One region of the Silvibacterium sp. genome, then DNA from elsewhere that is predicted to be linked to it. Evidence: riboswitches for the same ligand, from Rfam matches in the RefSeq annotation. Region 1 holds a riboswitch; the other holds the start of a gene.

The links. A riboswitch is a leader RNA that binds a small molecule or an ion and turns the genes downstream of it on or off. The one in region 1 is predicted to bind cobalamin.
Region 2: linked by a shared signal. The riboswitch ahead of QM649_RS07535 (CbtB domain-containing protein) and the one ahead of QM649_RS00530 (ribonucleoside-diphosphate reductase subunit alpha) in region 1 are both predicted to bind cobalamin.

Annotation. Positions count from the first base shown of each region.
Region 1 covers NZ_JASGFD010000001.1:148,422-152,701, reverse strand. Annotated here, with positions in the region: gene QM649_RS00535 (alpha/beta hydrolase-fold protein) at 30-1,751, shown strand; cobalamin riboswitch at 1,856-2,052, shown strand; gene QM649_RS00530 (ribonucleoside-diphosphate reductase subunit alpha) at 2,156-4,280, shown strand, end outside.
Region 2 covers NZ_JASGFD010000015.1:25,356-29,635, forward strand. Annotated here, with positions in the region: gene QM649_RS07525 (pyridoxal phosphate-dependent aminotransferase) at 1-977, shown strand, start outside; gene QM649_RS07530 (histidine phosphatase family protein) at 988-1,566, opposite strand; cobalamin riboswitch at 1,616-1,737, shown strand; gene QM649_RS07535 (CbtB domain-containing protein) at 1,775-1,996, shown strand; gene QM649_RS07540 (CbtA family protein) at 2,006-2,737, shown strand; gene QM649_RS07545 (ABC transporter substrate-binding protein) at 2,758-3,651, shown strand; gene QM649_RS07550 (ABC transporter ATP-binding protein) at 3,648-4,280, shown strand, end outside.

The DNA.
Region 1 (4,280 bases):
TCCCTCACCCCTTCGGGTACAGGAGAGATATGCGGCGTCTGGTCGTTGCGGCATTTGCTGCTTTCACGTGTGTCTGCGCGCACGCGCAGAGGATTGAAGTCTCGATTCCGGCTTCGAGTGGCGTTGCGAAGCCTTTGAACGGCCACCTGATCCTGGTGTTTTCGAAAAACAAGGAATCGGAGCCGCGCTTTCAGCTGGAGGAGAACTATCTTTCCTCGCAGGGATTCGGCGTGGACGTGGTGAATCAGGATCCGGCCAAGCCGATCGTGGTGGATGCGGCGACGATCGGCTATCCGCGCAAATCGCTCAGTGATCTGGATGCGGGTGACTACACGGTGCAAGCCGTCTTCAACGTGTATGAGGAGTTCCACCTCGCCAGCGGCAAGACGGTATGGCTGCCGCCGGACAAGGGCGAGGGCCAACACTGGGACGAGAAGCCGGGCAATCCCTATGACGCGCCAGTGAAGGTGCACTTCGACCCGAAGACGAAGACGGTACTGAAGCTTTCGCTCGACAAGGTGATCCCGCCGATTGCAGGCACAGATCAGGATCCGGCGGTGATGGCGGCGAAGGATCCCGGCGCGAAGTGGCTGAAGTACGAGCGATTCCGCAGCGAAAAGCTGAGCAAATTCTGGGGACGCGATGTGTACGTGGGCGCGTGGGTACTGTTGCCGGACGGCTTCGACGAGCATCCGGACGCGCACTATCCGCTGGTTGTCTACCAGGACCATTACCATGCGGGCTTCGGCCCGCTGCCATGGATTACGAAGCTGCCCGACGGGAAGGACAAGGGAGCTGCGCGCCGCGCCGCGGCCGGCTATCGCTTCTTCCAGGACTGGACCTCCGGCCGGTTGCCGCGCGTGATCATGATCTATGTGCAGAACGCGAATCCGTACTATGACGACTCGTACGTGGTGGATTCCGCGAACCTCGGGCCATACGGATCGGCGATCAACGAAGAGCTGATTCCGTTCATCGAGAAGAAGTATCGCGGTCTGGGGCAGGGCTGGGCGCGCGCGACCTTCGGCGGGTCGACCGGCGGCTGGGAGGCTTTGGCGACGCAGGTCTTCTATCCGGATTTGTATAACGGAACCTGGGCGGCCTGCCCCGATCCGGTGGATTTCCACGGCTACCAGAACATCGATCTCTATAACGATGCGAATGCCTTTCTCCGCAAGGGCGACTTCGGCGAGATTCCAATCGCGGCCGATCGCAAGCCGGATGGCTCGATCATCGCGAATGCCGAAGGCGAATTCCGCTTCGAGTATGTACTGGGCACGCATGGGCGTTCGACCGAGCAGTGGAATATCTGGCAGGCGGTCTTCTCGCCAGCCGGGCCGGATGGCTATCCGGCGCAGGTGATCGATCCGCTGACCGGAAAGATCGACAAGCAGGTAGTCGAGTATTGGCACGAGCACTACGACCTGAACGCCTATTTGCAGAAAAACTGGGCGACGCTGGGACCGAAGCTCGAGGGCAAGCTGCACCTGGCGGTGGGCGATGGCGACACCTATTTTCTGAACAACGCTGTGCATGATCTGCAGAAATCGCTGGCTGCGAGCCGGAATCCGCATTCAGATGCCGAATTCCAGTACGGCCCGGGCGAGCCGCACTGCTATACCGGAGGTCCGGCCGAGTATTCGATGCAGGAAAACAACGCCGACTGGCCGCAGCGGGTGCTTCCGCTGATGGTCGATCACATGCTGAAGACGGCGCCCGAGGGGGTGGATGTGAAGAGCTGGCGTTATTAATCAGTAAACAAAAGGCGGTAACCGGTCACCCATTGTGGGGTTCTGCGAAGTTTTGCAGAATATCCACAATGGGTGGCCTTGTTTGCGCCGGTCGACTCAACTTATAGTGTGGTTATTCCGATGGTTCCTCCCAAGCGGAGGATGAAAAGGGAACCCGGTGAGAATCCGGGACTGCCCCGCAGCGGTTAGTAGGTACGAAAGCCACGAGGACACTGGGTCTCTTGTATCGGACCTCGGGAAGTCTGGCGAGTAGGCTTGAACCTGCGTAGTCCGAAGACCTGCCAACGGAAATATTCGCTCGCGCCTCCGAGGGTGAGGCGAGGCAATGGTGACTGGCGCTACTCCGCCTGGAGTGGCCGTTGCTGTTTCTTCGCGTGCTTTCCGGGGCCAAGGAGACTCTCCCGATGGCCGCAACTTCCGATCGCATTCCTGTACAGACGACTCTCTCCGACGTGACGCCGGGCTTCCCCGTGCCTGAAGAGACGGCAGTGATGCATGTGCGCAAGCGCAATGGATCGCTCGAGCCCGTCGACGTAAACAAGATTGTGCGTGCGGTGCAGCGCTGCGCCCATGGCCTGCAGCATGTGGATTCGATCCGCGTGGCCTCGAAGACGATCGGCGGCCTGTACGATGGCGCCACCACACAGGAACTGGACAAGATTTCGATCGACACGGCGGCTTCGCTGATCGCGGAAGAGCCGCAGTATTCGCGCCTGGCTGCGCGTCTGCTGCTGGCGACGATCATGAAGGAAGTTTCGGGCTTCAACCTGTATTCCTTCTCGCAGTCGATCAGCTACGGGCACCAGGAAGGCGTGGTCAGCAAGGCCGCATTCGACTTTGTGAACACGCATGCCCGCAAGCTGAACGACGCGATCGACGACGAGTTCTCCGATCGCTTCGAATACTTCGGCCTGCGCACCGTGTATGACCGTTACCTGCTCCGTGATCCGCTTTCGCGCCGGATCATCGAGACGCCGCAGCACTTCTTCCTCCGTGTGGCCTGCGGCCTTGCGCAGTCGCCGAACGAGGCGATCAACTTCTACAAGCTGATTGCGTCGCTCGACTATCTACCGTCTTCGCCGACGCTCTTCAACTCGGGCACCAAGCACGCGCAGATGTCGTCGTGCTACCTGCACGATTCGCCTCTGGACTCGCTGAACAGCATCTACGACACCTATAAGAATGTCGCGCTGCTGTCGAAGTTCTCGGGCGGCATCGGTCTCGCGTTCCATCGTGTGCGCTCAGAAGGTTCGCTGATCCGCGCGACCAACGGCCTCTCGAACGGCATTGTGCCGTGGCTGCGCACGCTGGATAGCTCGGTTGCCGCGGTGAACCAGGGTGGCAAGCGCAAAGGTGCCTGCTGCGTGTACCTCGAGCCGTGGCATGCGGATGTCGAGTCGTTCCTCGAACTGCGCGACAACACCGGCGACGTGGCGCGCCGTACGCACAATCTGAATCTCGCCAACTGGATTCCCGACCTCTTCATGGAGCGCGTGGAATCCGACGGCGTGTGGTCGCTCTTCGATCCGAAGGACGTGCCGCAGCTGCCCGACCTTTACGGCAACGAGTTCAAGGTTGCCTATGAGAAGGCCGAAGAGGCGCAGCTCTATCGCCGTCAGATCAAGGCTCGCGACCTGTATGCGCGCATGATGCGCACACTGGCTGAGACCGGCAATGGCTGGATGACCTTTAAGGATGCAACCAACCTGAAGTGCAACCAGACCGGCGAAGCGGGCAACGTGGTGCACCTCTCGAACCTGTGCACCGAAATCACCGAGGTGACTTCGAGCGACCAGACCGCGGTCTGCAACCTGGGCTCGATCAACCTTGGCCGGCACGTGACGTGGGATGCCGACGGACGCCCGAGCTTCGATTTCGAGAAGCTGGCGCGCACGGTTCACACCGCGGTACCAATGCTCGATCGCGTGATCGACATCAACTACTATCCGATTCCGGAAGCGTCCAGCTCGAACGCGAAGTGGCGTCCGGTGGGTCTCGGCCTGATGGGCCTGCAGGATGTCTTCTTCCAGATGCGGCTGGCCTTCGATTCGCCTGAAGCGCAGGCGCTCTCGGCGCGCATCCAGGAAGAGATCTACTATTCGGCCGTGGAAGCTTCGTGCGAACTCGCCGAAAAGTATGGTCCGCATGAGACCTATCCGCAGACGCGGCTGGCAAAGGGCAAGTTCCAGTTCGATCTGTGGGGTGTGCAGCCCGCGGATACGGCCCGCTGGGATGTACTGCGTGCTCGCGTAGCGAAGAGCGGCGTGCGCAACTCGCTGCTGATTGCGATTGCGCCGACGGCGACGATTGCGTCGATTGCCGGCTGCTATGAGTGCATCGAACCGCAAATTTCAAACCTCTTCAAGCGCGAGACTCTGTCGGGCGAGTTCCTCCAAGTGAATCGCTATCTGATCGACGACCTGAAGGCACGCGGGCTGTGGAACGAAGAGATGCGCGTTCGCCTGAAGCTGGCGGAAGGCTCGGTGCAGAGCATCGACGAGCTGCCCGAGGACGTCCGCACGCTGTACC
Region 2 (4,280 bases), on a different contig from region 1:
CGCCTTCTGCGGTGAAAGCAGCGCTCCTGCATGCGCTCGAAGCCCCGTCGACGCTGATGGACTATCCGGACCTGGAAGAGCTTGCATTACGGGAGTCGCTCGCGCGCTACGCCGGTGTGCGCGCGGAGAATGTCGCGGCATCGAACGGCTTTGTGTCACTGCTCGATGCGGCGCTGCGCGTGTTGCCTGTGAGGCGTTGCCTGGTGCCGATGCCCGCGTTCGTCGAATATCGCCGGACTTTAGAACGCGCAGGGGTGACCGTTGTGCCGCACGCTTTGAGCAGCGCGGAAAGCTTTCGCATCGATTCTGCCGCCCTCTTTGAGCAGGATTGCGATGCCATCCTGCTGGCGAATCCGCAGAATCCTTCAGGCGTGCTCACGTCACGTGAAGCGCTGCTCGAGATCGTGGAAGAGGCGGCGCGACGCGACCTCTTTGTCTTTCTCGACGAGGCCTTCATCGACTACGCGCCCGAAGCTACGCTCTCCGCCGAAGTCGAGCGCTTCCCGAAGCTCATCATCTTTCGCTCGGTGACGAAGTTCTTCGGCATGGCCGGGCTGCGCGTCGCCTACGCGCTGGCTTCGGTCGAGATGCGCAGCCGCATGCAGGAAGCGATTGCGCCCTGGTCTGTCACTACGCTTGCCTCGCTGGCCGCGGCCTGTGCGGTGCAGGATGAAGCGTACGCGCAACGCACACTCGCGCTGAATTTCGATCGGCGGCAGGGGCTGGAGCAGATGTTGGCCGCGTCGAGGATTCCGTTCTATCCGGCAGCCGCGAACTACCTGCTGCTGCGCCTTCCGGACTCGATCGATGCACAGGCATTCTGGGAGCGCATGATCCGCGAGCACCGCATCGTTCTTCGCGACTGCGCCAACTATGAGGCGCTGGAGCGCGGACATCTGCGCATCGCGGTGCGCACCGAAGCTGAGAATGCGCGACTGGTGCAGGCGTTCACAGCGCTCCTGCATGACCTGCGCTGAAGCACAGCCGTTACGGCTCGGTTGCGAGCAGTCCACAACCGGTGCAGCGAACCGTCCAGACCTCGCCGCTGCGGCGCAGGTCGGTCAAGGTCAGCGGCGCGATGTCGAATCGCCAGAAGAGCGGCGCAGGCAGGCGCAGCGTGTGGACGATGGCCGCGCGGATCCACGCCGGATGTGTAACCGCCACGGTATGTTGTTGCGTGGAGGCCGCATCGAGCCACGCGCCCACGCGCTCGATCAGCTGTGTGACGGACTCACCGCCGTGCGGAGCCGCGTCCGGCGCGGTGAGCCACGTCATCAACGCCGCAGGATCTTCGGCCTGTATCTCGTCCATCGTGCGGCCACGCCAGCGGCCGTAGTCGCAGTCGCGCAGCGCTCCCTCGGTTTCGGCTTCGAGCCCCAGCCGCCGCGCTGTCTCCTGCGCGCGAAGCTCCGGCGCAGAGCAAATGTGCGATGCGCGCGGGGCGCGCCAACCATGCGAAGCCAGCCGTTCCCGCTCGCATTCGGTGATCGCTTCGTCCGTGGGGAAGGCCGCCGTCCGCTGTGCCTCCGTGGCGGCGTGCGCGATGAGGGTAAATCGGGTGCTCATGCTTCCTTTATATGCGCGGAGGCGTGTGATTTCTGCACATCCTTGACACCCCACTGAGGGAGACATAGGGTTAAAACAGTCTTTGAAATGAAGTGAAGAAGCCGGTGCAATTCCGGCGCGGTCGCGCCACTGTGATTCCAAGCCAGACCTTCCTTCATTCCTGAAGCGATCTCTTGCTGTGGGACGCGTGATCCCGGGAGGCTTTCCAATGGCGCAAAATCTGGCCGGTGCTCTGGCACCTCAATCTGTTTCCATCCCCACCATCCCGGTGCGGGAAGTGCTGCCCTGGGCGCTCTTCGGCGGCCTGCTGATGCTGCTGGCGATTTATTTCGTAGGCGCGGAGCAGGGTGCCACCTCGCTCATCCACGGGCACACGGTGCATGAGTTTGTGCACGACGGCCGCCACCTGCTCGGCTTCCCCTGTCACTGAGAGGACACGATGACTCGCATCCTGCTTGTGCGCGGGATGCTTGCGGGGCTCATCGCGGGTCTGCTTGTCTTCGCCCTGGCCCGCTGGGTCGGCGAACCGCAGGTGGAACGCGCCATCGCCTTTGAGACGAGCATGGACCAGGCCCGGGGCGATGCGCCCGAGCCGGAGATCGTCAGCCGCAAGCTCCAGAGCAGCCTTGGGCTGCTGACCGCAACCGTCGTCGACGGCGTCGCCGTGGGCGGCATCTTCGCGCTTGTCTTCGCCTTCTCGCTCGGCCGCCTGCCGATCGCCGATCCTCGTTCGCTCTCCGTCACGCTGGCCGGGCTCGGCTTCGTTGCGCTCGCAGTGGTTCCGGCGCTCAAGTATCCGGCGAACCCTCCGTCTGTGGGCAATCCCGACACCATCGGCATGCGCACCGCCGCGTACTTTCTGCTGCTCGCCTTCTCGGTGGTTGCGATGGTGCTCGCGGCCAGGCTGCACGCGTATCTGCAGCGCAGGACAAGCGTGTGGACCGCAACGCTGCTCTCCGCGATCTTCTTTGTGATCGTGATTGCCGCCTCGTCGCACTTCCTGCCCAATATCGATGAAGTGCCTGCGGGCTTTCCGGCCTCGCTGTTGTGGAAGTTCCGCGTCGCCGCGCTCGAGATGCAGCTGCTCCTCTGGAGCGTGCTGGGCTTCGGTTTTGGATGGCTTGCCGATCGCGCATTGCAGGCGCGGCAACCGCAGCATGGATCTTTGTAATTTGTAAAAGGACTGGAACGATGCGTCCGATTTCGCGAATCCGCCGCCGGCTTCTCTCTCTTATTGTTGTCCTGCTGCTCTGCGCGGGCATGGCGAACGCGCAGGCAAAGCCGCAGCGCATCGTATCCACCTCGCCCAGCATTACAGAGACGCTCTTCGCGCTCGGCGTGGGGAATGAAGTGGTCGGCGTCTCGCAGTTCTGCAACTATCCGCCCGAGGTGCTGAAGCTGCCGAAGGTCGGCGGCTACGTGCATCCGAACGTGGAGGCCATCGCGCGGCTTGCGCCCGATCTCGTGGTGCTCGAGCACAGCTCCGTCGAGCTCACCGGCCGCCTCGACACGCTGCACATCCAATCGCTCGTGGTGCCGCACGAGACGCTCGAGGATATCTATACGGAGACGCAGCTCATCGGCAAGGCCGTGGCCGCGCCCGACCGTGCCACCGCGCTGGTCGCGCAGATGAAGAGCCAGCTCGCGGCAATCCAGGCAAAGGCGAAGGCCTCGCCCTCGCCGCGCGTGCTGGTCATCGTCGATCGCCAGCAGGGCACGCTGAACAACCTCATCGCCGTCGGCCCGAATAACTACGTCAACCAGATCCTCGAGATCGCGGGCGGCACGAATGTGCTGGCGCAGCCTGGCATCACCGGCTATCCGCGGATCTCGCTCGAGACGGTGCTGCGCGAGAACCCCGACGTCATCATTGACCTGAGCGGCACGCAGGCCACCGAGGAGGCGCGCCGTGCCTCGCGCCTGGCAGCGCTGGCGCTGTGGAATCAGCATCGCGAACTCAAGGCGGTGCAGACCGGCCACGTCTATGTAGGCACGGCCGATGCGCTGGTGGTGCCCGGTCCGCGCACGCCGCTCGCCACGCAGCGGCTCTTCGACTTCGTCCACGGCATCGGCGGTTCCGATTGACAGCCCTGCTCGAAGTCGAGGGCGTGAGCTTTTCCTATGGGAATCGCGCGGTCGACGTTCGCCCGATCCTGAACAAGGTAAGCTTTCGCGCGGGCGAGGGGGAGTTCGTCGCGCTGCTCGGCATCAACGGCTCCGGCAAGAGCACGCTCCTCGATGTCATCTCCGGCTTTCGCACGGCTTCGAACGGCGAGGTAAAACTGCGCGGCCGCGCCCAGCATGCGTGGAAGCGCCGTGAGCTGGCGCAGCAGTTGAGCCATCTGCCGCAGTCCATCCATGCCGATCTGCCTTTTACCGCGGAGCAGCTCGTGGGCATGGGCCGCTATCCGCACACCGACCGCTGGTTCGAGTCCGGCGAGGATCACCGGCGGATTCGCGCTGCGATGGAACGCACCTCGTGCTGGATGCATCGCCATCGCGCCTTCCGCTCGCTGAGCGGAGGCGAGCGACAGCGTGTGCTGGTGGCCGCGTGTCTCGCGCAGGATGCGGTCGCGCTTCTGCTCGATGAGCCGTCGACCTTTCTCGATATCGAGCAGCAGCTGCACTGCTTCAGCATCCTGCGCGACGAGGCGCAGTCCGGCAAGCTCTGCATCGCGGCCACGCACGATCTCAACCTCGCGCTGACCTACTGC